DNA from 4 places in the Ruegeria sp. CF3 genome. Region 1 is predicted to be linked to each of the others. Evidence: riboswitches for the same ligand, from Rfam matches in the RefSeq annotation. Region 1 holds a riboswitch; each other region holds the start of a gene.

What was found. Region 1 has a riboswitch for cobalamin ahead of ACR0KC_RS10690 (energy-coupling factor ABC transporter permease). Riboswitches for the same ligand answer to the same signal wherever they lie in the genome.
Region 2: another riboswitch for cobalamin. It lies ahead of ACR0KC_RS08895 (DUF1636 family protein); the one in region 1 lies ahead of ACR0KC_RS10690 (energy-coupling factor ABC transporter permease).
Region 3: another riboswitch for cobalamin. It lies ahead of ACR0KC_RS07960 (hypothetical protein); the one in region 1 lies ahead of ACR0KC_RS10690 (energy-coupling factor ABC transporter permease).
Region 4: another riboswitch for cobalamin. It lies ahead of ACR0KC_RS14310 (DUF1636 family protein); the one in region 1 lies ahead of ACR0KC_RS10690 (energy-coupling factor ABC transporter permease).

The regions. Positions count from the first base shown of each region.
Region 1 is NZ_JBQFRK010000002.1:665,406-673,227, reverse strand. Features, by position in the region: gene ACR0KC_RS10715 (MmgE/PrpD family protein) at 1-664, opposite strand, end outside; gene ACR0KC_RS10710 (LysR substrate-binding domain-containing protein) at 868-1,755, shown strand; gene ACR0KC_RS10705 (GcvT family protein) at 1,772-4,216, opposite strand; gene ACR0KC_RS10700 (aminotransferase class V-fold PLP-dependent enzyme) at 4,238-5,488, opposite strand; gene ACR0KC_RS10695 (transglutaminase-like cysteine peptidase) at 5,746-5,985, shown strand; gene ACR0KC_RS10690 (energy-coupling factor ABC transporter permease) at 6,091-6,774, opposite strand; cobalamin riboswitch at 6,851-7,063, opposite strand; gene ACR0KC_RS10685 (L,D-transpeptidase) at 7,279-7,822, shown strand, end outside.
Region 2 is NZ_JBQFRK010000002.1:233,508-241,329, forward strand. Features, by position in the region: gene ACR0KC_RS08880 (ATP-binding protein) at 1-2,742, shown strand, start outside; gene ACR0KC_RS08885 (peroxidase family protein) at 2,739-4,400, opposite strand; gene ACR0KC_RS08890 (catalase family protein) at 4,419-5,486, opposite strand; cobalamin riboswitch at 5,745-5,952, shown strand; gene ACR0KC_RS08895 (DUF1636 family protein) at 6,055-6,411, shown strand; gene ACR0KC_RS08900 (ABC transporter ATP-binding protein) at 6,408-7,193, shown strand; gene ACR0KC_RS08905 (ABC transporter substrate-binding protein) at 7,212-7,822, shown strand, end outside.
Region 3 is NZ_JBQFRK010000002.1:48,533-56,354, reverse strand. Features, by position in the region: gene recR (recombination mediator RecR) at 1-208, opposite strand, end outside; gene ACR0KC_RS07975 (YbaB/EbfC family nucleoid-associated protein) at 273-617, opposite strand; gene ACR0KC_RS07970 (DNA polymerase III subunit gamma/tau) at 852-2,612, opposite strand; gene ACR0KC_RS07965 (phosphatase domain-containing protein) at 2,785-3,285, shown strand; gene ACR0KC_RS07960 (hypothetical protein) at 3,290-3,697, opposite strand; cobalamin riboswitch at 3,789-4,008, opposite strand; gene ACR0KC_RS07955 (alpha/beta hydrolase family protein) at 4,131-4,988, shown strand; gene rsgA (ribosome small subunit-dependent GTPase A) at 5,025-6,053, opposite strand; RNA gene ffs (signal recognition particle sRNA small type) at 6,213-6,311, opposite strand; gene ACR0KC_RS07940 (bifunctional 2',3'-cyclic-nucleotide 2'-phosphodiesterase/3'-nucleotidase) at 6,350-7,822, opposite strand, start outside.
Region 4 is NZ_JBQFRK010000003.1:547,887-555,708, reverse strand. Features, by position in the region: gene ACR0KC_RS14330 (ABC transporter substrate-binding protein) at 1-957, shown strand, start outside; gene ACR0KC_RS14325 (class I SAM-dependent methyltransferase) at 1,082-1,693, opposite strand; gene ACR0KC_RS14320 (glycosyltransferase family 2 protein) at 1,686-2,693, opposite strand; gene ACR0KC_RS14315 (NAD(P)-dependent oxidoreductase) at 2,808-3,755, opposite strand; cobalamin riboswitch at 3,900-4,106, shown strand; gene ACR0KC_RS14310 (DUF1636 family protein) at 4,192-4,572, shown strand; gene cobW (cobalamin biosynthesis protein CobW) at 4,569-5,624, shown strand; gene cobN (cobaltochelatase subunit CobN) at 5,630-7,822, shown strand, end outside.

The DNA.
Region 1 (7,822 bases):
CTGCCGAGGATACACCCACCAGCGCGCCCCAGCCCGAGCCGTCATGCAGCATGGTGGGGTTGGCAATCTCGCGCATCATTTGACTGCGCGGCCCGTGATATTCGGCGATGCCCATGGCCTGCCGCATCCGTTCTGCGCTCAGCCCGCGCAGACGGGCGGCAACGGCCACAACTCCCAACGCGTTCCATGCGCCGGAAGTGTGGTAGTCGCTGACTGTGTCATGCAACGAAATCCCGGCGCGCCCGGCGATTTCGTATCCAATAGTTACGGTCGCCAACGCCTCGGGGCCGGAAAAATCCGCGACCGTTTCCGCCAAAGCCGCCAGAGCCGGCACAACGGCAACACCGATATGGCCCTTGGTGGGGTTATAGCCGTCATGGCCATCCAGATTATCGGTCTGAGTCGCAGCGGCATAAGCCGCGCCGGCAACGCTAACCTTGCGGCCATCGAACAGCATCCGTGCGCTGAGGCCCGGATCGCCCGCACCGTAAAGCGCCACTGCGCTGTCACGCGCGATCTGACCGGCCTGCATCGGTCCGGACCCGATGGTGATCCCCAGCGTGTCCAGCAGCATCAGTGCTGCCGCTTCGAGCGCGCTGTCGGGGAAATCCTGCACCCTTCGATTTAGCGCAAACTTTGCGATAGTTTGAAATGTGTTGGTCACGATGCCCTACAGATGAGGTTTCGGGTTCGGCCAAAACCTAAGTGTGTTTGCCCATCGCAGCACGAAAACAATACGAGGGCAATGGCCCCGGAAAATTTGTAGCTTTGGCTCCGCTCCATTGTAGCATATGAACCAGATCAATTCCCGCCGCGAAACAGGATTCCCGGCGTACCACCCATCCGCCCGCCCAGGAAAATGTCGCCATGATGAACCTGCCCCACCTGATCTTCCTGCGCTCCTTCGAGGCCGCCGCCCGGTACCTCAGCTTTACCAGCGCGGCAGATGAGCTGAACTGCACCCAATCCGCCGTCAGCAACCATGTGCGTTCGCTCGAAGAGTTTTTGCAGCGGCCTCTGTTCGTGCGCCATGCCCGGTCATTGTCGCTGACCGACGTGGGCGAGGCGTATCTGCCTTCAGTGCGGCATGCTCTGCATGAGATTGACGTGGCCACACAATCGGTCATCCAGCGGTCACACACCCGCAAAGTCGTCGTGTCTTGCCCGGTCAGCCTGGCCGAGAATTGGCTACCGGACGTAATCCGGGGCTTTAGCGACCAGCACCCGGATATCGACCTGACGGTACACGGCACCGTCTGGATTGATGTCGAGCCGAACGTCTCGGACATTTCGATAACGGTCAATCATATTGACGATGTGACGGTGGGCGCACGGCAGCTGTGGGCCGAAAAGCTTGCGGTCGTGTGTGCGCCCGAATTCACAGTCAATGGCGCGCAGCTGACCGATCCGGCGCAACTGCAAGAGGCACCTCTGATCCATATTCTGGGTCGTCCAGCTTATTGGGAACGGGTCGCACGTCATTTTGATCTGGCAGACCTGAACCAGAAGGAAGGGCTGCGGACCAACGCTTCAAATCTGGCAATGGAGATGGCGGCGCAGTCGTTGGGCTGCGTCGCTCTGCCCCGCTCTTTGGCCGGGTCTTATGTGGACCGGGGGCTGCTGATCGAACCATTCGAATTCGATTTGGACAGCCCCTGGGCCTATTTCGTGCGTCTCAAGGAAAAACCCGTTTCACCGTCGGTCAGGCTGTTTCAGGACTGGCTGCTAAACGCCGCCGCCAGCATGAACCGCTGACCTGCAACGGGGCTGCTCAAGCAGCCCCTTCCAGTGCCGGTTTAACATCACGCAGGCGGTTTCCATCCGGGTCAAATGGGGGCTCGGACAGGATTTTCGCTTTATGGGGATTGCCAAGGATGAACACTTCGACCGTATCACCAGGTTGTGCGACCTCAGGGTTTATATAGCCAAGCGCTAGCGATTTGCCGACCGAATAGCCGTATGCACCGGATGTCACGCGGCCAACCGGGGTACCATCCGGGTTAAAAATCGGCTCACCGCCGGTAGCGTCGGCATCCTCGGAGACTTCGACCTCGAAGATTGACAGCACTTCGCGCGCGGCGTTGTCCTTGACCGACAGATACGCATCCTTGTGCAGGAAATCCTTGTCCAGCTTGATCAGGCCCGCCAGCCCGACCTCTTGCGGCCAGTATTCCTGCGAATACTCACGGCCCCATGAGCCATAACCTTTTTCGATCCGCAACGACCCCAGCGCGCGGCCGCCAACGGGGCCGCCATCCAGCAGCTTGGCCGCATCCAGCAGCGCAGCGTAAAGGCGGGTCTGATCTTCTTCGGCGCAGTGCAACTCCCACCCTAGATCGCCGGTAAAGCTGACGCGGATGGCCAGACAGGTGACACCTGCAACCTCAATTGTGGCCGAGCGCATAAAGCGGAACGCCTCGTTCGACAGGTCTGCATTGGTCAGCCGCTGCAGCAGGTCACGCGCTTTCGGACCGGCGACGTTGAACCCGGCTATGCGGTCGGTGGCGACTTCGAAGGTTGTGTGCTTTGGCAGGTCGATCATGTTGAAGAAGCGTTGATGATAGCGCTCGGCCATGCCCGATCCGATCATCATGAATTCGTCATCGGCCACCTTGGTTATGGTGAAATCGCCAGCCACGCCGCCACGGACAGAGATCAGCGGCGTCAGACAAGACCGCCCGATCACGGTCGGTACGCGGTTGGCAACCAAGCGGTCCAGCCAATCTTGCGCGCCGAGTCCTTTGATGATGTAATTCGCAAAATTCGATATGTCGATGACGCCCACATTCTCCCGCAGCATCTGTACCTCACGTCCCACCGGCTCCCACCAGTTCTGGCGTGTGAAGCCGTTGGTTTCCTGTACACCGGGCTGATCGGCGAACCATAGGGGATGCTCCCAGCCACAGTTCAGACCAAAGACACAGCCCATGTCTTTCTGCATTTCATAGGCAGGGCGGACTCGGGCGGGGCGACCAGCACTACGCTCCTCGTTCGGGAAGTGGATGGCAAAACGGTGGGTATACTGGTCCTCGACCCGTGCCTTGGTGAATTTTTTGTCGGCCCAGTCGCCGAAACGGGCCAGATCCCAGGCAAACATGTCGTATTGCGGCTCGCCCTCGATCATCCACTGCGCCGCCAGCAGGCCCAGACCACCCGATTGCGAGAAACCCGGGATCAGTCCGCCGCAGAGGAAATAGTTCTTCAGTTCGGGCACCGGACCCCACAAGGCGCTGGAGTCCGGAGACCAGATCATCGGCCCGTTGATCACCCGTTTGACCCCTGCGGTGGCGGCAACTGGCACACGTTCGGTAGCGCGGATCACGTTTTCCATGATCCGATCCAAATCGTCGGGGAACAGGTCATGGGCAAAGTCCAGCGGCGTGCCGTCCTCGGCCCAGAACTTCATGTCCTTCTCATAGGCCCCGATCAGCAATCCGTTGCCTTCCTGACGGAAATAGTACTCGCCATCCCGGTCTGCAATTGACGGAAGGCGACGGCCCAGATCGGCAACTTCTTCGATGGATTCAGTCACGAAGTACTGGTGCTCGGTCGGTTGCAACGGCAGAGTCAGCCCCGCCAGCGCCGCAACTTCGCGGCCCCAAAGACCAGCGGCATTCACCACCCATTGCGTGTGAATATCGCCCTTTGCGGTACGCACGATCCAAGACCCGTCGGGTTGCTGATCCGTACCTAGCACCGGACAGAACCGTTCTATGGTTGCTCCCATGGCGCGGGCACCGGCAGCATAGGCGTGGGGCACGCCCGAGGGATCCACATTGCCGCCATCGGGTTCATACATGATGCAGCGGATATCGTCGAACTGCGCCAGCGGGTGCAGTTCCTTGGCCTGCTCGCGACTGACCTCGTGGAAGTTCAAACCATAAAATTTAGCCTTGGCTTCCTGCAGGCGCAGCTGATGCTCACGTTCTTCGGTTTGCGCCAAATAGAGCGAGCCGGGCTGGAACACACCGCAGCTTTGACCGGTTTCCTGTTCCAGCTCTTTATACAGATTCATCGTATAGTGCTGGATGCGGGTAATATTGTTGTTGTCATGCAGCCCATGAATGTTGGCCGCCGCGTGCCAGGTCGAGCCGCTGGTCAGTTCGTCCCGCTCTAGCAGGACAACATCGGTCCAACCCAACTTGGCGAGATGATACAGAATTGAACAGCCGGCTAGGCCGCCGCCGATTACAACCGCTTGCGCATGCGTTTTCATGTGCTTCCCCTCTCAAATGCCTCAGGCGGCGATGGTTTTCATTGCACCCAGAAACTGGGCCACTTCGGCGACGCTGTTGTAGTGGCACATCGAAACACGCACGCAGCTGGCCATGCCAAGCGGTGTCAAGATGTTGCCCGAGTAGTGATCGGCCTTGCGCAAATGCGTACGGATGCCTTGTTCGTTCAGTTGCTTGACCACATCGACCGACGGCACGCCCTCGACCTGCAGTGACACCAGCCCCTCGCGTGCTGGGTTATCGACACCGCCCAGAATGGTCACCTTCTCCATCTCGGCCAGCCCGGGCAGGTTGCCGGTTCCGCGGATCATCGCATCAGTCAACGCTTTTTCCTGCTCATGGATCGCCTCTCCGGCAGCGACGAATTTTTCGCGCCGGTCGGTGGCGTCGCTGACCTGTGCGCCCAGCCATTCGAAATAGCTGACTACGTCAGACATTGTAGCGTAAGAGCCGGTATCGCGCGTCCCCATTTCCCAATTGTCGGCGGGGCCGTCGATCAAGCTGTTATGTGGCAGCTTGGTCAGCCGGTCAGAAATCCAGGCCACCCCGTAACCATGGCGCGAGAACACCTTGTAGGGCGAGATCACATAGCCATCGACATCATAGGCGGTCAGGTCGATCCGGCCATGCGCGGCGTGCTGGATACCGTCGATTATGATGAAGCAATTGGGCGCAACGGCGCGGATCTCGGCAGCCACAGCCGCTACATCCACGCCCATACCGGTCACCGGCGAGGTGTGCACGATAGTCGCAACCTTTGTGTCCGGCGTTACCTGCGCCGCATAAGCATCTGCTGTGACGGTGCCTGTGGCGTCGTCATGGACCACCAGAACATGATCTTGCCCGGCCACCCCGGCCCAACGCGCGCAAGCGCTTCGGGTCGCGGGATGTTCCAGCGTTGTGCCAAGTACCCGACCGGTGGCGGTGCCCAGACAGGCGTTCATGATCAATCGAAACAGCAGCTCGGTCCCGCTTTCGCCGACAAAGAACTGGCCACCGGGGGCGTTCATGAACACGGCCATATCTTCTTTGGCCTTGTTGATTACCCGCACCAGTTCGTGACTTCCCGGGTTGTCGCGGCCCTGATTGTCAGGGATCGCAGCATAAGCCTGCGAGGTGCCCACAACCGAATTCAGCGTCAGCGCCCCACCCGCGTTTTCAAAGAAAATACGCGGTCCCTGCTGCGGGCAGTGGTCAACCTGCGCAAATCGGGCACGGATTTGTTCAAGCAATTCTGGAGTGATCTTGGTCATCGGGAACCATTCCTGCGAAAATGTCATTCTGGCAAGATATATGCGCCCTTTTGCAAAACTACTCACAAAAAAACTTGGGGCATTGTGGGTGGAAATTGAGACCATCGAGCCAAGAGAGCTCAGCCACAAGAACAATATGGTTCGCGAATTTCAATTTCGTCGGCCCGATCACACCCTCACGCATGCCTTCGCTCGGTTGCGAAACCGCTAGTCAGGCCGACGGTTTGTAACCTGAGCGTGGTTCTAGAGACATCGCTTTGCAAAAGAAGTTTGAACTAATGCAGAACGGCCTGGATCCTACGAAGCTACTTATTGCAACTGTCTTGGACACCAATCGCAGTGGCCATGCAGTTTTAGTTTATCGCTCGAGTGAAGGCGATTTGATTCTGGACAATGTCACCAACAGGATCAAATCTTGGAAGGAAACGAGGTATCTTTTCCTACGAATACAGGACCCAAATCACCCTGATCGTTGGGTACAGGTTTCTAGCGGCTAAAGACAATGTGGCGCGCCCTAGAGACGCGCCACAATAAAATTTTGGTCCTGCGACTACTGGTTGTTTCGCGGCAACCCAAGTTTAGGACACTGCTTCAAACTTTGGTCAAGCTTTCGCAGCGTTGTACAAACGCGGAGTCACCAGACCTGTACTGTTCAAACCGCGCATTGCCTTGGCTGCCGCAAGCACTGCCAGATCAGCAATCGGCTCAATGACGATTACCAGCATATAAGCGCCGCCAAAGGACAGAACCGACGCCATGGTTTCTGCGCCGAAACCCTGGCCGTAGAAGGCCCAGAACCCAACCCATGCGACTACTCCTCCCTGATACGTCGCACTTAGGGCAAGAGCTTGGCCATATTTGAGGTCAACATATGCTGTGCCGGGTGCGATGATGCGGCTGGCCAGTGCCTGTAGCGCAAATAGCGGCACCAGCAGAGTGGTCAGGTTGATGAAGTACTGCGGAAGATCGAACGGGGCAAAAAACACACCCTGAATCAGGAGACCAGCTGCCAATCCAAAAGCCGCGGGTGCAGCACCGAGAAGCAGAAACAGCGTCGACCCCAGGATGAAGTGGACTTCAGAGACACCAACCGGGAAATGCGGCAGGACTTCGAAGAAAAGGAAAACCCCAACGGTGGCGAGCACCGAGCGCATAACAAAAGATGCAGGTCCATTCGCACGCAATGTGGAAAACGTTTCTTTCGCTGCGTAAGTAGCCGCACCTGCGGCGGTAACATAGGAAAGCGCGATTTTGGCACCATTCACGATGCCCGGTTCGATATGCATGTTCTTTCTCCCTACCGCCTCACCCGGCGGCTTGTCAGGTTGAATCGACCGTAAGGCCGACAGGTTCAGTCTGGGCATAGCCCGGCGCTTTACGGCAGGTCTCCTGACTCGCGGGTGCTCGCTCCGCCAACCTTCCCGGTTCCATTACGAACCAGTGGTGTCTTGGCATCGCTCTCCGCTCACAGTTGCGGGGGCAGTTACGGAATTGGCGCCATTGAAAACACCGAACCGTATTCCCTTTTAATCCTTTTGGCTTCCGCCATCAGGAACCGAAAACAATTCACCGCTACAATGGCGGCTTCGCCTGTGTCAATTGTCTTTGCGAGCTATTCCAATGTAAACTCGACCGAAGCAGGATTCACGCAACCGGTCACTTGATCGACAGGGTAAACCAAGCGTTACCTGAAACCTCTTGAAGCTCTAGCTGCTAGAGGCTTTAAGATTCGGATTAATTCGCGATAGTGCGATCCAAATACGTTAAACTTGTGAACCAGGACGAGACCTATGCTTACAAGGCGCCATTTCATTCAATCCACCACAGCGCTGTTCTCGGCGTCTGCGGCCAGTCCATTGATCGCCAAAACCTGGCCAACCGCATCGCAGAAGACCTATTGGGACAGTCAGGTCACGCCAATTGGTTACGATCCAATGACCTCAAATCCGTGGGGTGTTCATGACCGTTTTTTACCAAGACGCGTCGCGGCAAATGATGGTTTGGTTCCAGGTGACATCCATGTGGATGCCGTCGCGCGCTATCTCTATCATATCGAAGAAGGCGGGACCGCAATGCGCTATGGCGTAGCGATCGCGCGCGGGAACCTTTACGAGCCCGGCACCTATGTTATCCGCCGAAAGGTCGAATGGCCACACTGGACACCAACCGCTTCAATGATCGAGCGCAACCCCGAATACGCGGAATTCCGGAATGGCATGGAGCCCGGGCCGAATAATGCTCTCGGCTCTCGTGCCCTTTATCTATACGTTGGAGACCGAGACACATATCTCAGAATTCACGGCACGCCTGAGCCAAGAAGCATCGGCGGTCGCG
Region 2 (7,822 bases), 430 kb from region 1:
CGCGCTCTACGCGCGGCGCTGCGCATCCATACTGATCTGCCCGCAATGGCGGGTCCGCTCGATCTCAGGTGCCGGATTGGGATCGCATCCGGCGTAGTTCTTGTCGGGGACATCGCGCTTGGGACCAATATTCAGCCGGACGCGATTTTTGGATCGACGCTAAATCTTGCCGCACGTCTTCAGTCGTTGGCGACCCCCGGTGGAACAATGGTTTCTGCGGCAACACGAGCGCTTGGGGCCGAACAAATGGAGTTCGAGCCGCAAGGCGTTCAGAACCTCGCGGGGTTCGACCGGCCTGTTCCAGTTTATCGATTGACCGGTGAAGGCAAGGATCAGGCACGCCGCCATAACCGCACCCCGTTGCTTGGCCGCAAAGCCGAACGCGGACAACTCCGCCGCGCGTGGAAAGATGTGGAAGCCGGAAGAGGGCGGGTGATTCACATATTGGGTGAGGCAGGGATTGGCAAATCGCACCTGATCCGTGATCTGCGTTCATCGGTCGGGCCGCAGGCATGGGTGACCTATCACTGCAGCCCGTTCCATGTCAGCACACCGTTCTTTCCCTTCATATCACAGGTCGAACGGTGGTGCGGCATCCACAATCAGGACGATATTGCCGCGCGTCGCAACCGGTTGTCAGAACATCTGAGCGATATTCTGGACGACGCGCAACTTCGCACGCTGTATTTCATTCTTGCCCCGGGCCCTGGCGACAGCGGGACGACCAGTGAGGACGAACTGCGCGCGCAACTGAGTGACATATTCATCCGCGTCTACCAAAAACTCAGCCGAGAGGGGCCGGTGCTTGTCGTGGTTGAGGATATGCAATGGGTCGACCCATCGACCCTTTCGGTGCTGCGCGACGTGGCCGAGCATCTGACATCACTTCCCGTACTGATGTTGATGGTTTCGCGGATGCCGGCGCCATCAGCGATCAAAGAGAGCATACCGTCTCTTGAGCAATTGTCGCTTCCACCGCTCGATGATGCGACATCGTCAGAACTGGCCAAGGCGGCCTCGGGTGCGCGACTTGATGACCGCACCACGGCGCAGATTTTGGCGCGGGGCAATGGTGTGCCCCTTTTCATCAAGGAATGCTCTGCCGCCATCGCTGCGTCGCCTGAACGTATCGTGGACAACATTCCCGCCACCTTGCATGACCTCCTGGCGCAACAGGTTGACGAGGTCGGAGAACTCCGACGCGCCGCGATCGAAGCCGCTGTTATTGGTGGTGCCTTTGGGGCACCTTTGCTGGCTCAGATCAGTGAACTGACTGAAGACGAGTCCGAAGACGCTATCTTTGGGCTCGCCGCCACGGGTATATTGCAACATCTGCCCGGCGCGAATGACGACGCCGAAATGATCTGGCGGTTCCGCCATGAATTGGTGCGTGAGGCGGCATATCAAAGCCTTGTGCGGGACCGTCGCATTCATTTGCATCGACGCACGGCGGAAGCCCTTGCCGCCCAACCGGAAGCCGCCCGACAGCCTGAACAAATAGCGCGGCACTGGGAACTGGCCGGTGAAACAACGAAGGCGGTGGCCGCCTGGTCGGAGGCCGCGCGGCTGAACCTGAGGCGCCACGCAAATCGCGAAGGGGCTCAGCATGCCCGAAACGGATTGCGGCTGTTGGACGAGTTGCCCGTAGACCAACGCGATAAAGCTGAATTGAACTTGCAATTCCTTCTGGCCGCTGCCGAACGCGTGCATGTCGGTTATGGTGCCAAGCCCGCAATTGATGCCTTTGGGCGCAGTTTTGAACTGGCTGAAAAGCTGGGCGACAGGCGTACTCTTGTGCGCGCGGGCAGGGGTCTGTTTACCGCTGCAATGGTCAAAGGTGATTACCAGAACGCCGAGCAATGGGGGCAAGCGATCATCGATGCGTATGACGATCACCACACCCGAATGGTCGGAAACTACATCTGTGGGGCCGCGCTATCCCCGCGCGGTCGGTTTCAGGATGCGGCAGCAGCTCTGGAACAAGCGGCGTCTCATGCGGATGCGCATTGCGCCGAAGCTGGAAACAGCCCCGATATTGCAGCCGTGATACAAATCGAGAGTATGAGCGCGCTGGTCGACAGCTTTCAGGGCAAAACTGAGGTGGCACTCGCCAAAGCCAAGCGGGCAGTTGACGCCGCGATGGCGTCGGGCCAGCCCTTGATCATCGCAAATGCAATGCACTGGTTGACCGAAATCCACATGCAGATGGATCACCCGGATTATGCGCGCATGGCCGAGGCGCTGAGCGCGGCTGTTCAGGACAAGGGCGGCCCTTATTACCAAGCTGTTGCGACGGCCCATCTTGCCGGGGCTGCCATCAGAACCGGCGAGGCCACAGAGGGCGTGGCCATGCTGCAGGCCGCTTGGGGAAGGATGCACGCAACGGGTGCCGAGGCGGCTGGCGTGCTCGTCAACACCGAGCTCGCACGGGGCTATCTTGCTCTGGGTGAGATTCAGAAAGGGTTGGATGCGGTGGAGGCTGGCCTGACATGTGCAGAAAACACTGACGAGCGGAACTATGAGGCTGAAATCCACCGGATCAAGGCAGCCCTTCTACTGGAACAAGGTGCTCCGTTCGACGCGGCTGAGGCGGCTTTGCGTGAAGCTATAGCCGTGGCGAATGATCAGGGCGCGGCGCTGTATGAATTGCGCGCGCTGAGTGATCTTGCCTGCATCCGGCCAGCCGATACGGAAGTTGCCGCGCGGATTACTGAGCTGGAAGAGCGCGCGGTCGCGTCTTAGGTCCCGCCGGGACGTCGACCTAAAGTGCAGTCTTCGGGTTGCAGGTCCAAGCCAACAAAACGCGCCACCTGCGAGAATGACGAAGTTTTCTTCAGCAACTGAAAACCTTTCTCTGAAAAAGTCTCAGCCGAGTACAAATTTTTGGATACCATCGGGTTGTTCATAAGCTGCGTGATCGCGTCATACGCCACCATCGATGTCATCAGATCGCCCATGATCACATCGCCCTTGTGCTGTTCCGCAAAGAGACCAGGGAACAACTCGACCCTATTGACGTCGCAATAGAGCCGGCTCAGGTCGGCAATCAATTCTTCCGCAAACGGCTGATCACCAATCATCTCAGTAAAGCTTGAATGCGGTTTGCGGCAGAAATGATGACGATAAGTGTTCAGCGACGGAAGACGCGCCTTACGCGTCAGGGCAATTGTAGCTTCGACAGGGGCAGGAGCACCGGGCGCAGGCCTTTGGAACAGGAAATCGGGCGTGTTGCGCAGCGACATGCGGGCCGCAGGTTGGCGCGACAATGATCGGATCATTTCCGCCAAGCCTGTTTGTTCGACCAGTCGTGGATTGAATCTGAACCCCTCCGGGCCAACCTGTGCGCCGTTGATTATAAATCGCTCGGGGATCATCGAATGCCAGCGGTAGAGCAAATTGAACTCAATCGCGATCTGGTTGGAATGATGCCACGGTTGCCAGCGATTGACGCCAACGGGTAGTTTGAAAGGCATATTGGCGATGTGGGCGATGTAGTCCTCAAGCACAAGCTTGATCAGCAATGCGATCAAGGTGCAGCGTGTAGTCTGGAACACACGCTCTTTATCCCAGCCTGATATGCCGCGCTTTTCGCGCCACAACAGATCGGCAAAGGTGTTATGGGCGCGCAACATCAGTGTATTGATCGTGATATAGCCTATCGTACCATTGCCATTATCGAGCCCGGTTGCATGAAAATCGAGCAGTAGCTGGTCGATTGCGTGATCGCTGAGACCCGGATGCGCCCGTTTCACCGCATTCCACAGCTTGCAGGGATCGTGCAACGGCTTTCCGCAATTCTCGCCAGTGGCGAGACTGCCATCAAAAGGGGGTGCTAGCTTAACACCACCGGATTGGTTTTTTTGAAACAGCTTCGGAGCCCACATCTCGCCCTGTGTATCCAGACGAAAGGCCAGCCGGTGGGTTAGTTCATTGGTATCGGGATCGCGTTCGCGCAGCATGTCGGTCTGAAAATCGTTCAGCCCGTAGATTTGGCACAGATCGACTTCGTGGTTCGAATCCGTCTGATCAACCGGTCCTTTCGCCCCAAAGGTGCGAAGGAAACTGTCGGTAAACCATTGTGCGGCCGAGATAAACAATAGTGTCGATCCTTGCGGGCACATCAAGGTAAGCGGGCTGCCATCCATTTGTGTCCGTCGGCGAAAGAGATCAGCAACTTCGCTTTCCGACGGCAGGACGGGTGAGAGGTCTTCTGGCGTTGTATGCCGACCGATCCAGCGATGGGAAAACACGCCGGGCCATGTCGTGTAGTCTGCGCCCATCGTATAGGGCCGCGGTCGGTGGATCTTCGCGGCGTTTGCAAGCCTGATCGCGGCTAAATAGCTCGTAACGGGTGGGGAGATCTTGAATCCGAGTTTGATCAGATCATCAACGTCCAGCATCAATACATCTCCGTTTGGTCATCGATTCGGGAACCGGGCGCGGGCCAAGCTCAGATAGGTTCTGAGCCGGATCGCATTAATCGGTCCTAAAGGTTCGTGATCTGCCGTGACACGCCAGGGCGAGAAGCTCATCGCGTCTCCATTCTGCGGATCAAATTCTGCACCTTTGGGAATCGTGATATCCGCCACGGGCGTGACGGTATGATGGTACGGATCAAGAGGTGCATCTGGTTGCGGATCGCATGCCCACCGGATGCGATTGTCGAGCACATCGAATTCGCCGGCCGGGCGCGGGGGCTCAATCACACACAGCTCGAAGTGATTATCTCCATCGGCCACGTCTTGCCGCAAACACTGCCCGATCCCATCTGGGTCGTCTACCGGATGTGCCGGAATTTTTGGTTTCGCGCTGCGGGCCAAGTATCTGACCGTTAGATCGGGGCCCAGCCGATACGGTGTTGTCGACCAGAAATGGACCTCAAAAGGCGAGTGCATATAGTTCGAGGCAAAATCACTCGCGACGCGAAACTGACGCTTGCCTTCACGAGTGAGGAAGGCGCGAAATCCTGCGCGCAGCCCTTTGGTGATCAACCTAAGGCTCCATTTTCGTCGCCCTTTGATCGCGTGCTGGACCGCTTGTAATGTGGCGACAAGCCTGCCCAATCGCTCATATTCATCGGGGACGTAGCTGGGAAACACATCCTGATCGACCAATACGAAATCGAACTCGTCGCTGAGTTGTGTGGTCCCCAGATGCGCAAGTGCCTCGGCGTCGATCAGCTTGGGGCCTGGCACGTCAAAAAGCTTGATCGCCATCCCGTGGGCATCCGATTTCCGGTCATCCAGATGCGCGCCGTTGGAAAAGCGAAGTGCGGCTGAATAGGCAGCGGGCTGTTCAAACAGGCCGTGACGGAACTGTTCTGGTAGATCGTTTCTGACAGTGAATGTTGCAGCCACGCACCCGTGACTGCGCCCATGCTGAGCCCTTAAGCGATGGCCTTTCCACCGTGCAACGGCCTCGAGATTGTGGTCAATGACATCATCAACAATATCCGGCGGCAATGCGTTTTGCGAAACATGTGTCAAAGAACCGTCTCCTTGGATAAACCCAGGCAATGATCAAACAGGGGCAAGGCGCTGACAAAGCTAAACCTCTAAATTTGTTCAGCTTACCTCAGATTGTCTAATTTCCAAACACACCAACTATGGACAGCCGTGGCCAGACAAATTCGGCGCGCAGCCCTACCCATTCGGTTGGTGCTTCGGACACGTGGTTGCCGGCGCTCGATCCTCGACCAGAGTTGGGCGCCTTCGACTTTATCATTGACGTGTCCGGTGTTCTCGGGCACTCAATCGATTGATGGTTCCCGGTGGTGTTGCCGCGGGATGAAAAGGGAATACGGTGAGGTTTGCCAAAAGGTGCCAATTCCGTAACTGCCCCCGCAACTGTAAGCGGTGAGCAAGGTCAAACAGCCACTGGTCCACAGGGTCGGGAAGGTTGGCCGAGCGCGGACCCGCAAGTCAGGAGACCTGCCATCAGATGTTTAACCAACCCGGGGCGGGGCGTCCTGGAAGGAGGCTTTGATGGCGCGTCAATCGCGTGTTTACATTGTCGGCAGCTTCCGCATGCGCTTGGAAACAAGTGGAGTGGACCATGCCAGATACGCCTGATCATTTCATTCTAGTCTGCGAAAGCTGCACTGAAGGGCTGCCCCTTGATGAAATTTGCGATGCGTTGACTGGGAAATTACCTCGCAGTTTTGCGATCCGCGCGTCGTCTTGCATGGCAGGCTGCGATAGTCCCAGAACGGTTGGGTTCCAGGCCGTAGGAAAGGCGCAATACCTTTTTGGTGGCATTCAGACCGCGGATGAGGTGCAGGCGCTGGCTGAGTTTGCAGCGCAGTATCGTGAAAGCCCGGATGGCTGGACAAATGCCACTGATCGCCCGCAGGCGTTGTCCAATAAAACCCTCTCGCGCATGCCGCGGATCGAACAGGGGGCATCGCAATGACGTTGCCACCCTTTCTGATTGCCGAAAACCTTGAGTATTATGCCCTTAACGGAGATGTCCTGTTGCAGGGCGTCTCGTTCGAGTTGGACGAGGGTTCCATTCTAGCCATCGCCGGCCCGAACGGGGCGGGGAAAACGACGCTTCTCAATCTGTTGTGCGGCGCTGAGCCGCTGGCACTTGGCGATGTTCGGATCAAAGGACGCAGTCTGAAACAGCTCTCCGCCAAAGAGCGTGCGCGCATGATTGCAGTGGTAGGTCAGCAGGAACTGCCCGATGGACGCTTGGCGTTACGCGATTATGTTGCGCTGGGGCAAATACCCATCCGTGCGGACCGCTCTGCCGAAGGCCACGCGCAAGAGCTGGACCGGATTTTAGACCTGACCGGTCTCGCAAATCTCGCGGACAAGCGCATGGCCCAACTGTCCGGAGGCGAACGTCAGCGTGCCCATATCGCGCGCGCTTTGGCGCAAAACCCTTCGTTGCTGTTTCTGGACGAACCGACCAACCATCTGGATCCTGATGCAAAAGGGCGGATGCTGTCTTTGGTCGCCGAGCTTGGGATCACCGTGGTCATGATCGTACACGATCTGGTCATGATCCCCGAATTCGCCACACACGTGGCGCTGATGAAATCGACCCGCATGATCGAGTTTGGGTCGGTGGACAAGGTGCTGACACCCGAAAGAGTCCGCGAAACTTTTGGCGTTGATTTCCTCTGCTTTCTCCACGAAGGCCGCGTGATCCCGGCGCTTGATATTCGAAGAACCACAGTCTCAACTTAGTCGAAGGAACACACTGAGATGAAATACATCTGGCCCGTGGCGTTGGCCACCGCCATGGCAAGCGGTGCTGCTGCGCAAGAAGTCACCGTAGACAACTGCGGCGAACCGCTGGTTTTTGATACCGCGCCCGAGCGCCTGGTTGTGCATGACATGAACATGACCGATATGGCCTTTGCATTGGGTCTGCAGGACAAGATCGTCGGCCTGACCGGCATCACCGGCTGGTACAAGACCAGCCCTGATTTTGATGCCCTGCGCGGCGACATCCCCGAGCTTGCGCCGAAATATCCGACCGTCGAAAACCTGGTGGCGGTTGAACCCGACCTGTTCTTTGCAGGTTGGTACTATGGCATGAAGCCGGGTGGTGATGTGACCCCAGATACATTGGAACCGTTCGGAATCAAGACCTTGGTTCTAACGGAAAGCTGTGTCCATCTGGACAAGGATCGCCCCGAAGCCAGCATGGATCTTCTGTTTGGCGATGTGTTGCGCTTGGGCAAGGTGATGCAAGTCGAAGACAAGGCCGAGGCTCTGGTCTCGGGCTGGAAAGAGCAGCTGGCAGCGATCGAAGCCAAGACTGCTGAACTGCCCAAGCCCCGCGTCTTTCTTCTGGATGGTCCTGCAGATGC
Region 3 (7,822 bases), 620 kb from region 1:
CGCAGATATCAGTGGTGCCCACATTGCCGCAGTTCAGACATTCACGGGCGGTGACGGCCACCTGCTGCATCGCGTCTGAAAGCGGCGTCAGCAGCAGGGCGCGTTTGCGGATCAGGTGCAGGACCGCGCGGCGGGCCGAGCGGGGCCCGAGGCCAGGCAGCTTGGCCATAAGGTCAATCAGATTGTCGATGTCGCTGTTCGAACTCACCGTGAGACCCTCGCAATTGGGCCAGGGAAATACGCCCCGGCCATAGATCCGTCAGGAGGGTGTATCAGAACGGCAGCTTGATGTCTGCGGGCAGGCCCATGCTTTCGGTCAGCTTGGCCATTTCTGCCTGCGAACGTTCCTGCGCTTTGGTTTGGGCGTCCTTGATCGCGGCGAGGATGAGGTCTTCGACTACTTCCTTGTCGTCACCGTTAAAGATCGACGGGTCGATATCCAGACCTTTCAGCTCACCCTTGGCGGTCGCGGTGGCCTTGACCAGCCCGGCACCGGATTCGCCGACGACCATGATGGTGTTCAGCTCTTCCTGCATATCTGTCATCTTGGTCTGCAGATCCTGCGCGGATTTCATCATCTTGGCCATGTCACCCAAGCCGCCTAAACCTTTTAGCATCGGTAATCTCCTGTCACTCGATTTGTGGCCTAGATACGAAGCGTAACCGCGCGGCACAAGAGGTCAGGATACTCCCGCCTGTCGTCAAGGTCTTTGGCAAGACCTTTCCTCCCGTTGGGCCCGGCGGCGAGTAAGGCGCGCTGCCGGGTCCAAAGCCGCTCAGGGGTATCGGCGTCAGCCGATGGCCCGCGGCGGGTGCGGGAGCATTTGGGTGAGGGGCGCTATGCACGAAGGTCAGTCTTCTTCGAACGGGTCCCATTCGTCTTCAACCTCGGGCAGGGCCTCGATTTCGACCTGAGCGGCGCGTTGTTCGGCGCTTTCGATGCTCTTAATCCGCGCTTTGGGGAAATGGGTCAGCACTGCTTGCACCAGAGGGTGCTGTTCCGCCTCGGCCTTCAGGGCCAGCTCAGCGGCATCCCGAACCTCGGCAATCGTCGGGGCGTCGCCCTCAGAGACAATAGAAACAGCCCAGCGGTTGCCTGTCCAACGCTGCAGCGACGCGCCCAATCGTTGCGACAGGTCGGTCGGGGCGTTGTCGGTCGGTGCGAACTCGATCCTGCCCGGTTGATAGGAAACCAGACGCACGCCGTTTTCGACCTCGACTAGCAGCTTCACGTCCCGGTTGGCTCGGATCAGTTCAACCACATGTTCAAATGTAGGATAACGTGCCAGCGCTGCCTGCACATCCTGGGCCAGCGCGGCCGTTGGCCCGCCCGCGCTGCCGCCAATCCCCGATGCGGCATAGGCCGGTCGGGCCACAGCCTGTGGCGCGGAAGGAGCATGTCCGGGCGCACCGATTCCCTTGCCGGGGCCACCATTGGGCTGCGGAGGCGTATCTTGCAGACGCTTGATCAGCTCCTCCGGGCTAGGCAAGTCGGCCACATGGGTCAGGCGGATCACGGCCATTTCCGCAGCCATCATTGCGTTGGGTGCGGCGGAAACTTCCTCGAGCGCTTTCAGCAGCATTTGCCACATGCGTGTAAGGACTCGCATGGGCAGAGCCTCGGCCATTTGTTGACCTCGGGCGCGTTCGTCGGGGGAAACGGTGGGATCTTCGGCGGCATCCGGGGTGATCTTGACCACCGAAACCCAATGCGTGATTTCAGCCAGATCGCGTAAGACGGCGAGTGGATCAGCCCCTTCGGCATATTGCCCGCTCAGCTCGGTCAACGCGCCTGCAGCATCGCCGCGCAGGATCATATCCATCAGATCCAGCACCCGGCCCCGATCGGCCAGCCCCAGCATCGCGCGCACCTGATCCGCGCTGGTTTCACCGGCCCCGTGCGAGATCGCTTGATCCAGCAGTGAGGTCGCATCCCGCGCCGATCCCTCGGCGGCCCGGGTGATCAACGACAACGCATCCTCGGCAATCTGTGCCCCCTCGGCACCTGCAATTTTGCGCAGCAGTCCGATCATATCCTCCGGCTCGATCCGGCGCAGATCAAAGCGCTGGCAACGGGACAGGACGGTCACCGGGACCTTGCGAATCTCGGTGGTGGCAAAGATGAACTTCACGTGTTCGGGGGGTTCTTCCAGCGTCTTGAGCAGCGCGTTGAAAGCGCTGGTCGACAGCATGTGAACCTCGTCGATGATATAGATCTTGTAGCGCGCGGACGCAGCGCGATAGCGGACGCTGTCGATGATCTCGCGGATGTCATTGACACCGGTGCGGCTGGCGGCGTCCATCTCCATCACATCGACATGGCGGCCCTCCATGATGGCTACGCAGTGTTCACATTGACCGCAGGGTTCGGTGGTAGGGCCGCCGCTGCCATCGGGACCGATGCAGTTCATACCCTTGGCTATGATCCGAGCGGTCGTCGTCTTGCCGGTACCGCGGATGCCGGTCATGATGAAGGCCTGCGCGATCCGGTCCGCCTCGAAGGCGTTTTTCAGAGTGCGCACCATGGCGTCCTGACCGACTAGATCGGCAAAGGTTTCGGGGCGGTATTTGCGGGCAAGAACCTGGTAGGCGGGGCTGGGCGTCTCGGTCATGTCTGCTCTGTCGGATTCGCGTTACGCCGCAGCGTAGAGGCCCCCGCCGCCCGCGTCCACAGCCGGCCGGGACGATTTTCATTTTGGAATGCGTGGGTATGCGGCTAAAATCCACTCTATTCTATTTACTGGACCAGTATGTTGTTGGGTGAAGTTTGTTTGGGGGGAGATTATGTCGCAACTGGTGGTTTATGCGTTGCAGGTTGGCGGAGGCACCTTGGCCTTGTCATCGATGCCCGGGCGCGGAGGCACTTATACCGAAGACCTCGATCTTATCGCAGACTGGAAGCCGGGACTTGTGATCTCGATGACGACTGAGGTCGAGATGATTCAGGATGGTGCGCGGAATTTTGGCGCTGATATTCAGGGGCGTGCCAGCAGATGGGTGCATTTGCCGATCGAAGATTTTGGCACGCCACCCAAAGAGATTTTGGACCGCTGGCCCCGCGTTGGCGCGACTGCCCGTCAGGCGTTGTCAGGTGGTGGCCGTGTGCTAGTGCATTGCCGTGGTGGCTGTGGCCGATCCGGGATGGTGGTTCTGCGTCTGATGGTTGAATGCGGTGAACGGCCTGAGGCGGCATTGAAGCGATTGCGTACGGTGCGTCCTTGCGCAGTCGAGACAAATGCCCAGATGCTTTGGGCCGTTGAACCGGCCCGTGTTCAAGCCGTTTGACGGCTTAGACACCAACATGTGGCGAGATTTCGCCACCGTTGTGCTGCACCAGAAGCGAAGCCTCAAGCATGGCGCAAGGAGGATTCCTTAGCAGGTCTGCGGGTAGGCTGCGGTACTCGGTTCCGAACATCATGTCTGCGTAGTCATCCAGCCGGCCGGTATCGATTTCAGGATCGGTTCCGCAGAATACACGTATCTGGTCGCATTGGGCGCGAAAGCGGGCGGTACATCCCTCTGGGCAGTGCGACAGGTCAATACTGCCTTCAATCTCAAACCCAGATTTTGTGACCGGTTTTGTGGTGGACATGGCCTGCGTCAGAGCCCGCGCCATTTGCGCCAGTGCGGGGCAGGTTGCCCCAGTACGTTGGCACACGGTCGCCGCGAATTCGTGCGTTTTAGTCTTCCAGATCATCAATGCGCCCTCCGCGCGCAGGGCGAGGGCGTGGCACAGGTTGGTCGGTGCAGAGCACGATCAAACCCGTCCCGGACACCCCGCCCGAGTTTCGGTTCTACATCTGATGGCAGGTCTCCTGACTTGCGGGTCATCGCTTTGCCGACCTTCCCAGCCTTCAAGGCCAGTGGTATCTCGGCATTGCTCTCCGCTTACAGTTGCGGGGGCAGTCTCGGACTAGGTTCTTTCCGGTTTTCTCCGTGCAGAACCGCACCGTGTTCCCTTTTCATCCCGGCCCGATTGGGCGCGAGAACCATCGCGACATGGCTATCGGCTGCGCCGTGCCCGAGTCAAGAAGATTGCGTCAGGCAAGTGACGTACGGTCCAGCCACGTCAACCTTGACTTGAGGCGCTTCGGGTGAACTGATCAGTTCAGTCGGTATTGGAGGGCACCATGTTGGACACGCAGCAGGCGGTTGTGACCGAGGATTTTCAGATCCCGTCCGACCCGGCAATGTTGTCGGCGCGGCTTTACCGTCCGGTTGCCGACCCCGAAAAGGTGGTCGTCATAAACGGTGCGACTGGGGTGCCGAGGGATTACTATCAGCACTTCGCCCGATGGCTCGCCGAAGAACAGGGCATGGCCTGCCTGACCTATGACTACCGGGATTTTGGTCACTCTTTGGTGGGTTCGCAAAAGCGGTCAAATGTCACCATGGCCGATTGGGCGTTGATCGACATTCCAGCCGCCCGGGCCGAGATGCGCCGACGGTTTCCACAGGCCAAGCTATGGAGCATCGGTCATTCCTTGGGCGGAATGTTTGGCCCGATCCAACCCGATATCGATCAGATCGACAGGATGATCTGTGTCTGTTCGGGTCTGGTAACGCTGGCGGATCACCCTTGGCCTTATCGCGCTTTGGCGGCGTTGTTCTGGTATGGTCACGCGCCGCTGGTGGTCAAGGCGCTTGGCTACCTGCCCGGACGGTTGGTCGGGTTTGGATCGGACCTGCCTGCCCAAGTCTATTGGCAATGGCGCAAATGGTGCACCGCCCCCAAAAGCTATGTGCCAGAGATCGGCACGACACTGCCCGCCGCCCGCTGGAAAGACTTGGGCAAACGTGTCGATCTGTTTACCTTCGCAGATGATGAAATGGTGCCGCCGGATGCTGTCTGGCGTCTTGCCGATCTCTATGGACCCAAAGCCGGGCGCCATCTGCTTGCACCAAGCGAATTAGGAGTGTCCAAGATCGGCCATATCGGTGCATTCGCAAGACGGAATGCGGCAGTCTGGCCTAGACTGATCGCCTGATAGCGCTGGGCACCGGTAGGTCGGTGCCCAGCTTCGTTATAGCCCTTTACGGGATTTTTTCTCGTGCATCACGCTGCGCACCATCTTGCCGAACGCCTTGTCGCGGGCGCGGGCCTGCGCCACCGAAGCGGAATTGTGTTGGTCTTCGCGCCGCAGCTTGCGCCAGCGGTCCAGCCGCGCGGGATCAAGCGTACCAGCGTCGATTGCCGCCTGCACCGCACATCCGGGCTCGGTCTCGTGCTGACAATCCGAGAAGCGGCAATTCAGGCTGAGGTCTGAGATGTCCGAGAACACCTCATCCAACCCCTCTTGCGCATCTAGCAGACGTAACGCGCGCATGCCGGGCGTATCGATCAGCCAGCCGCCATTGCGCATGCGATGCAAGGCGCGTGAGGTTGTTGTGTGCCTGCCGCGCGCATCGTCTTCGCGAATACCTGCGGTGGCCTGATCCTGCCCCGTCATCCCGTTGGCGAGCGTCGTTTTCCCAACGCCGGATGATCCAAGCAAGGCGCTGGTTTGTCCTTTCGGACACCACGACAGAACTTGTTCGAGATCGCCGTGATCCAGCGCGTTGACCGCAAGTACCGTCAGAAACGGGGCGAGCGATTGGGCTTGATCTACATAAAGGCTCGGATCATCGCACATGTCCGATTTGGTCAGAACGACCACCGGATAGCAGCCTGCCTGATGTGCCAGCGCAAGATACCGCTCCAATCGTGGCATATTGAAATCGGCGTTGCAGGAACTAACGATGAACAGCACATCAACATTTGCAGCAATCAGCTGCGCCGCTGCCCCTGTACCTGCGGCCCGGCGCTGCAGCAGGCTGCGCCGGTCCAGCACTCGGCGTATGCGTTTGTTTTCATCCGCCAGAACCCAATCCCCAACGGCATATGCGCCGGTTGATTGATCCAGAGATAACAAAGGCGATTCACCTTCAGGGCTCAGCCCGATCAGTCGATCCCGGTGTACGGCCGAGATGCGATACGGTAGAAGTGACGGATCAGCCGCATGCTGAGCCGCGAAATGAGAGGACCATCCGAGGTCCGATAAGGAAAGTAACATTGGTCTGCCTGTGATCAGAAACAGCAATCCCGCCGGATGGCAATCGCGCATCCGCTGGTGATGTGTTCAGGCAGTCAGTTGATCGGAAAGGATCAGAACCGGTCTGCCCGAAGGGAATTTGCTACAATCATAAACGCCCTCCTGCGGCTGATGGGTTCTAAGTGAGAGGTTGGACATCGACCCAAGCGGGGCTCGTTGTGGCTGCTTCCTTCCGGACCTGACCAGGTTGGCGAGGCGCTCGCCCGCGCCAACCTCTCAAAGCCGATATAGGTGCATCCCCTGAAAATGGCAACCCGTCAGAAGGTCAGATGAATACGCATGAAACCATCCGCATCGTCGGGCAGAATGCGTGGATGATACTCAGCAAGCTCTGCAACATGGTGTAGCGCGCGCGGCCCCGTTGTCAGGATCGCGCCCTGCCTTTGGTTTGGTACAAAAGAAAAGGGGCGCGGTGCATGTGCAAGTGGGTCGGCGGGCAGTGTGCCAGCGACGTATTTGCATAGAATATCCTGTATGCTGATCTGAGGCAGGTCAATCATACGGGCTTGTCGCGCAATTGGAAAATGACCACCGCCATTGGCGCGGTAGTTATTGGTGGCGACAAGGAAACTCTGGTCAGGCGCAATCGGCTGCCCATCGAATTCCAGGTTGCGTATGCGGGAAAATGCCGGATCAATCACTCGACCGAGCGTATCGAACCGCGCCGGTTGCGAAAGATCGATCTGGTAGGTGACGCCATGCAGGACATCGAAGTTGAAGCCCGTGCGCTGAGGATCGGCAAGATCGATCGGGGCGTCTGATCCAAGTTGATGGAACAGCCCGGCTGACATCTCAAGCCAGTCCCGAATCTGAGAACCTGAGGCCAGCACCGCGCGCAATTCATTAGGAAAGACACTGAGATCGGCGATATGTCGAACTGAAATCTCACCTGAGGGGATATCCGTGTAGTACTTGCTTCCTGTGCGCCCGCCGAACTTTGCCGGGGCGGCTGACGATATGATAGGCAAATCTGCCCAGTCGGTATCGACCAAATGCGGGCGTAGGGCAGCGACCTGAGCCGCCGCAACCAAGGCCAGACCGCGATCCGGTAAGCAATATGAGAAGTAGCTGTGCAGCGTGTGTGGGATTGTGCCCACTGGCCTGGTCACCCTTTTGCGCGTCGCAGCGTGGCCGGTCGCAAACAGCTCTGTGATCCTTTGGCATTCGGGTATTTCTGTGCCCGATTGAGCGATTGCCCGCGCTTCGACATGGCTGCCTGTAATGCGCCAATCGCCGGTGGTATCTTTTTGCAGTGTCAGATCAATGATCCCAAGATGAGACCCGGCCCAACCCTGCATGACAACCGGCGTTCCATGGACAAGCCCCCGCGTACTGTCGACGAATGGATAACCATCATGCGCCTTTCCGGGCAGTGTCAGATGGGTGTGGCCTGCGACGACGGCATCAATCAGCGGCATCTCGGCCAGCGGGATGATCGCGTTTTCCATATCCGGCTCGGCCATTGCCGATCCCAGTCCGGTATGCGCAAGGGCGACAATCAGGTCGCAACCTTGCACGCTGAGATCTTCAGCAGCGCGCCGCGCAGCGGCCAGAATGTCTGTTACCACGACCCGGTCCGTTAGCAGATGTGCTTCCCACTGTGCGGTTTGAGAGGGCAAAACAGAAAGAACCCCGATGCGGATTGCGGTGTCCTGTCCATTTAGTCTGACAACCCGATGCAGAATCGTGTGTGCACCCCAACCTTGTTCGGTCTGAGTGGTTTGCATATT
Region 4 (7,822 bases), on a different contig from region 1:
GGCGCAGGGGCTCAGGATTGGGAAGACCGACAAATATTCAACGAAAGTGCCGACGGCCCCCGACTGCGGGTCATTTCCAGCACCGATACCGCCCTGTTTGCGCCGCTGATCGAGGATTTCGTCGCCCAGAATCCAGCGATATCGGTCGAATATCTGGTGACCGGCACGGCCGATATCGACCGACGCGTCCGAGCCACGCCAGAAGCGTTCGACGTTGTCGTTTCCAGCGCGATGGACCTGCAACTGAAGCTCGCGAATGACGGATATGCGCTGGCGCTTAACGATCTTCCGCACCCCCCTTGGGCGCAATGGCATCAAAGCCTGTTCGCCTTCACTTCGGAACCCGCAACCATCGTTGTCAACCGCACCGCGTTCGAAGGACAACCAATGCCGCAAACGCGGCAGGAACTGATCGAAGCGCTGCGTGCCCGCCCGGATGATTTTCGGGGCAAAGTCGGCACTTATGACGTGCGCCAGTCGGGATTGGGCTATTTGTTCGCCACGCAGGACGCCCGCGCCTCGGAAACCTATTGGCGCTTGATGGAGGTTTTGGGCGGCCTGGATGTGCGGCTGTATTGTTGTTCGGGCGACATGATTAACGACCTGGCGGATGGTACAATCGCGGTGGCCTACAACGTGCTTGGCAGTTATGCGGCGGTACGAACAGAAGGAAAGGATGCCCTTCAGATCATTCTGCCTTCCGATTTTCAGACGACGATGATGCGAACCGCCATGGTAACTGGCAAAAGCCGCTTGCCGGAGGAAGCGGAAACCTTTGTCCGGCACCTGACCACGCTGAATCCGGAATCACTGGCAGCACTGCCACTTCTGGACACGCAGGACTCCACGACCGAAAGCGCAGCGATAGCGCTGGACCCTGCGTTGTTGACGTTCCTCGATACGCTGAAGCGCAGGAAGTTCCTGTCTGCCTGGGAAAGTGCCGCTATTCAAAGATGATCGGACTTAGACAACAACCCTATCCGTCATCGCTGAACTTGTTGCTTAACACTGTTGACGCTGGAAGACACTAGCCAGCCTGGGTTACGTCGCACGAATCTATAATCAGAAAAATGATCTCGGCTCAAAGTTTCTCGACGGCCACCTGCGCCCCCATGATGGCCTTGAGCCGCAGCCCCGCAGAATTTGCCCCGAGGAATTCGTGGAATGCACGCATCACATCATCTTTCCACCAACCGCGCCTGTGATAATCGTCAAGCATGATTACGCCGCCTTCGATCATCTTGGGCAGCAAAGCACTCAGATCCGTCTTTACTCCCTCGTAGGAATGGTCGCCGTCCAAATAGGCAAACCCGATGCTTTGATCTTCAAACAAACGCAGCGCCGGTTGCGAATAGTCGCGAATGATCGAAACTTGCCCCTTGGCGATCTCGGTACTGTATTTACCCGTTACTGCATCGTAGATCCGATCCATATCCTTTTGCGTGCGCGCTCCGGCAAGCGAAGCACCGCCATCCGGATCTTGCTGTACTTGCCAGGGATCGATGAGGCACAATTTCGAGGGCTGCAGCTCTTCCAGCAGAATCCGCGAAAACTCGCCCTTCCAAACGCCAATTTCAACGCTCAGCCGTCCATGCGGCATGGCCTTGAGCATTTCGCGCCGCAGGGAATCCTTCCGCTCGCGCTGCTCAGCTTGCTTCTTGCGGCGATCCTCAGCAGATACAGCTTCACCCATAGACGTCTTCTCCGGTAGAGGAATTTTGCAACGCTTCAACCAGATCAACCCAGTCCGGTCTGGCTCTCAATTCTTCGGCTTTCGATCTGTGCCACTCACATGCTTGGTGATGGAGGTCTGCCAATTGCGGATCTGCCATCATCTCAGATTTGATGTCGTGCATAGCCGGCATGTGTTCCAGAATTGAGCGATCCTCAACATCATTGTGGTTCATCATGAGCCAGTACTTGAGCCCTTGATCCTGCCCCACATGATTGGTGCGCCCACGGTCGCGCTTGACCAAAAAGCTATCAGTGCTGCGCACAGCATAATGATGAATGCGCGCGAATTCATGGCTGAAACCACGCCATGCTTTCCATTTCACTTGGTCTGCTGGGTACAGGTTCCCGCCCGAATCCCGCCACAACACGCCTTCGTATGGCGCGTCAGGGTTCGGTGCATCTTCTGGATTAATCCTGGGACGATGGGCGCGAAAACGGCTGAATTTTCCGTTGTTGCGGAACAGCGTTTTGAACCCTTTGGTCCGGTGATGCGGATAGCCGTCTTCGGTGGCGGCCAGAAAGAAAGTCTCAGGTACAGGTCGATCAACGAAATCGTTCTGACCCGCGTTTCCGAACATGCGCCAGCAGATCGAGATCGCGTCCGCCACGCCGCTGGCCTCAACGAGGCTTCTTATATCACTATTGGGCAAACGGATATTGATATACTCGTCCACATCCAAACTGAGAATCCAATCCGATGACAGATAGCTTGGGTGATTCCGCGCAAGCGAAAATGCACGAACCTGCGGCGCAGCGCGCGGACCCAGCCTGTTTCGTTGGTGGTGAGCCCAGCCAAGCGCTTGCAACCGTTCGCCCATGGCATCGGTACCATCAGCGCAATCATTGGTATAAATCAGAATGTCATCAAAGCCGATTGCGTGGTTGTAGGCCACCCAATCGATCATGAAAGGCCCTTCGTTTTTCATCGTTGTTACGATGAGAAAGGTCTCATTCGTCATAAGTTGTTCTCTTGCCTGTGCCGGTGTCGGACTCTTGTTGACCTGTTTAGAATAGCCCCAGAATTTTGTCCAACCAGGCCGCCAGACAGCCGCAACGCTTGCCTATTATTTGATCTACCGATTCTGTGGGATCACCTCATAACCCGGTTCTTCTGGCTCGTCGTCCAGCATCTCGGTTGGGAACCCTGGCGCCTGGATCTCCAGTCCGGTCGCGTCCTCTAGCCGCCTGATGATGTTCGGGGACAGTTCACGCTCACCATATCGCGCGATGCCATCTTCGAAAATCTTGATCATCAATGGGTTTATCTCAAGGGGAACTCCGGCACGGTCGGCGACCTCCTGAAACAGACCGATATCTTTTTTCACCAGGTCCATGGTGAAGGAAATATCGCGCGAGCCGTTCAGGATGACCTGACTTTCGGTCTCGTGCACGAAGGATGTGCCTGACGATATCTTGATCGCCTCATAGGTGGTTCCAAGGTCCATGCCGGCGGCCTTGGCTGTCACCAGTGCCTCGGCGCAGGTGATCAGGTTGGCGGTCGCCAGATAATTGGTCAACACCTTCAAAACAGAGGCCGAGCCCAGATCGCCCGTGTGCAAAATGCGCCGCCCCATGGTGGTCAGGAATGGCAGGATACGTTCAAAAGTCTCACGATCACAGCCTGCGAAGATCGAGATATTACCCGTCGCTGCCCGGTGACATCCGCCCGAAACCGGGCAATCCACCGCTGCGCCGCCTCGTTCGATGACCATTGCGCCAAGGCGTTTGACTTCGGCTTCGTCGGTGGTCGACATTTCCATCCAGATTTTGCCAGGGCCGACCTCTGGCAACACTTCCTGCATCACCGCGTCCGAGGCCGCAGGAGAAGGCAAACAGGTTATAACAGCATCGCAATCGCGCATCAGCTGCGCCGGACATTTGGCGGCTTTGGCACCCTTGGCGACGAATTCGGTCACCAGATCCGGGTTCAGGTCATGAACCGTCAGATCGATACCGTTTCGTAGCAGCGATCCAGATAGCTTGCCCCCTACATTCCCCAGCCCGACAAACCCTACTTTCATGCGCGGTATCCTCCTGTTCGCATCTTGCTGCCATGCCAGCACGTCGTTGCAGAAGTATCATGCCGCCCAGCGACCCCGACAGGTCGCTTTTTATCCGCTTTTTCACGGATCGGCGCGACTCGCTTGACAAGCAACCCTGCCCTGCCGCATGTCCCTTTCGTTGGTGTCTGCGAGAGCAGATGAAAAGGGAATGCGTCAGCGGTTTTTGCCGTCAAACGCAGCCGCCCCCGCGACCGTGACCGGAGAGGGTGCCCAAAGCCACTGGCAGTATGGCCGGGAAGGCGGGACATCCGACAGAGGCCTCCTCTGAAATCCGCAAGCCGGGAGACCTGCCAACGCCCGAAGATGAAACCGGACGGGGTGTTCCGGTGTGGGGCTGTGATCGGCCCGCATGAAACCCCGTCCCCCACGAAGAGGATTTGGGGGGATGAGAGACATGACCGAGACCGCACCGGTCGAACTGCTGGTTTGCACTACCTGCCGTCGCGGGCTGCCTGTCGAGGATGACGCCCAGCGCCCCGGCACGTTGCTGCACAAGGCGCTTGAACAGGCGGGCCTGCCCGAAGGCATTACCTTGAAAGCTGTGGAATGCCTGTCGAATTGCGATGAAGGCTGCTCGATCGTGCTACGCGGAGGACCGGATCGCTGGACTTTCGTGTATGAGCATCTGAACGAGATCGACCATGTTGAAACCATCGTCGAAGGCGCAGCCAAATACCTCGCCACCGAGGACGGTTTGGTCAAATGGCGCGAACGTCCCGAACATTTCCGCAAAAACTGTGCGGCCCGCATTCCCCCGATTGGAGCCCTGAAATGAGCAATCTCGAGAAACTCCCCGTCACTGTGATCACCGGCTTTTTGGGCTCGGGCAAAACCACACTGGTGCGCCATCTGATGCAGAACCCGCAGGGCAAGCGTCTGGCGGTGGTCGTCAACGAATTCGGCGATGTCGGCGTCGATGGCGATATCCTGAAGTCCTGCGCCATTCCTGATTGCCCGGCGGAAAACATCATGGAACTGGCCAATGGTTGCATCTGCTGCACCGTGGCCGATGATTTCATCCCGACCATTGAAGCCCTGATGGCACTAGAGCCGCGCCCCGATCACATCCTGATCGAAACCTCCGGTCTTGCCCTGCCAAAACCGCTGCTGAAGGCGTTCGACTGGCCCGATATCCGCTCGAAAATCACCGTCGATGGCGTGATTGCTCTGGCCGATGCCGAGGCCGTGGCCGCTGGTCGGTTCGCTCCGAATGTCGAGGCGGTGGATGCGCAACGCATGGCAGATGACTCGATTGATCATGAAACTCCCTTGTCCGAGGTGTTCGAGGATCAGATTTCCTGCGCCGACATCATTCTGCTGACCAAGCCCGATCTGGCTGGCCCGGAAGGCGTTGCGAAAGCGAAAGAGATCATCGCCGCCGAAGCGCCCCGCCCCATGCCCGTGGTCGAAGTGGCCGAGGGTGCCGTGGACGTCCGCGTCGTGCTGGGTCTAGAAGCCGCGGCCGAGGATGACATGGACGCGCGTCCCAGCCATCACGACGGCCATCACGATCACGAGCATGACGATTTCGAAAGCATCATCGTTGAACTGCCCGAGCAAACCGATCCGATTGATCTGGTCGCCAAGATTGAACGATTGGCCAACGAGTTGAATATCCTGCGCGTCAAAGGCTATGCCGCCGTTCAAGGCAAGCCCATGCGCCTACTGGTTCAGGCCGTCGGTGCGCGCGTGCGTCACCAATATGACCGCCCGTGGGAGCCCGGCGAAGACCGTCGCTCGCGCCTTGTGGTCATTGCCGAGCATGACGATATCAAAGAGGCCGAGATCCGCGATATCCTCGTGGGTGTAACCGAGGCTGCCGAGTAAGACTTATGCACGTCGTCTTCCGCGAAAGCCATGGGCTCGAAGAAACCGAGACCCCGACCGATCTGGGTCAGAGCCCGGCGGACCTGGTGGTGCTGTCCTTTTCCGACAGTGACCTTGGCGCTTTCGCGGCGGGATGGCATCGTGGAGGTGGGCCTGAAGGACGCATGCCAACGATGCGGCTGGCCAATCTGACGGCGCTGAAGCATCCCCTCTCAGTCGACACATATGTCGAGCAGACACTGGAGGGCGCAAAGGGCATCCTGATCCGTCTGATCGGTGGAGTGCCCTATTGGGCGTACGGCTTGCAGCAGGTTCTGGCGCTGGCGCAGGCCAAAGGGATTGCACTGGCCGTACTGCCCGCAGACGGTCGCGAGGATACGCGGCTGGATGATTACTCTACCCTGCCTGTCTCGACCCTGCGGCGGCTGGCGCATCTGTGCGACACCGGCGGTGAGGTCGCGGCGCAGGCCGCTCTGGCGCAGATGGCACTGGCTGCGGGGTTGTATGCAGGTCCGGTCATGGGCGCCAAGACCATCCCCGAATGCGGTGCCTGGTGCCCAGATCACGGCGTGATCCCTGCAGAAAACGCTCTGCCCGGTGATGCGAAACGTATCATCGTAACCTTTTATCGCGCATACCTGACCTCGGCAGATACCGCCCCAATTGCGGCGTTGATCCGCAGCTTGCGGGCGCGGGGTTTTGAGGCCGTCGGCCTGTTTGCCCCGTCGCTCAAAGCACCAAATGCCGCCGATTGGCTGCGCGAGACTATTGTGGCGCTGAAGCCTTCGGCGATCGTCAACGCCACCTCATTCTCAGGCAAGGGCGCATCAGGCACCTCACCTCTGGATGTGGCAGAGGTGCCGGTCTTTCAGGTCGCGCTGGCCACCTCACGCCGCAAAGCGTGGGCTGACGCAGTGCGTGGCCTTTCACCTGCCGACCTCGCGATGCATGTGGTCCTTCCGGAAGTGGACGGGCGGATCAACGCGGGCATCGTATCCTTCAAAGAGCCGGGCAAACGCGATCCGCATCTCGAATATTCTCGTTTCGCTCATCGGGCTGAACCCGAACGGATCGAAGCCATCATCAACCGCATCTCCGGCTGGCTGAACCTTCACGACAAACCCAAAGCGGAGCAGGTTCCGGCGCTGGTACTATCGACCTATCCCGGCAAAGACTGGCAGATGGCACATGCAGTGGGTCTGGATGCGCTGGCCTCGGCTGAGGCAATGTTGCTCGATCTGCAAGGCGAAGGGTATGACACCGCGCCTGCCGAGCCAATTGCTGAAACTCTTCTTGATGCACGGATTTCATGGCCGCTAGAGGATTATCAGGCGGCGCTGGCGGCGCTGCCGGAAACACTCCGCGCCGATCTCAATAAGGTTTGGGGCACTCCCGAAGACGACCCTGCTTTCACAAACGGCGCGTTCCATTTCACGGCACTGCGTCGTGGAAAAGCGCTGATCGCGCTGCAGCCCGAGCGCGGTACACCCGAACTGCGCGATGACGACTATCACGATCTGTCGCGCACACCGCGCCACGCCTACGTCGCCTTTTACTTGTGGCTGCGCAAAGGATTGGTCGCGGATACGCTGATCCATATCGGTGCGCATGGCACGCTGGAATGGTTGCCGGGAAAATCAGTCGCCTTGTGCAACGAATGTTGGCCCGAGGCGTTAATCGGCGATCTGCCGGTGATCTACCCCTTCATTGTCAACGACCCCGGCGAGGCCGCGCAGGCCAAGCGTCGGATCGGGGCGGTCACGTTGGGCCATATCCCACCCCCGATGAAGGAAAGCGGCACACCAGATCGCATGGTGCGGCTGGAATCGCTTTTGGACGAGTTCTCGAACGCGGACGGGCTAGACCCCAAACGCCGCGATCGCCTGCAGGAAGATATCCGGGACGAGGCGCAGGCGATCGGGCTGGAAAGCGATCTTGGCCTCGATCAGGCCACCTGTACCGCCGAGGCGATCACGCGCATTGACCGATTTGTCTGCGACATCAAGGAAAGCCAGTTCGGTGATGGGCTGCATATCTTTGGGCGCGTCCCCGATGAGACGGGCAATTTCGACGCTGCCCCCTCAGCCCAAGCTGAACGCTCTGCCCTAATTGACGCTTTAGCGGGCAAACGGATCGAGGCCGGGCCGTCCGGTTCCCCCTATCGCGGGCGTACGGATGTTTTGCCGACCGGGCGGAAT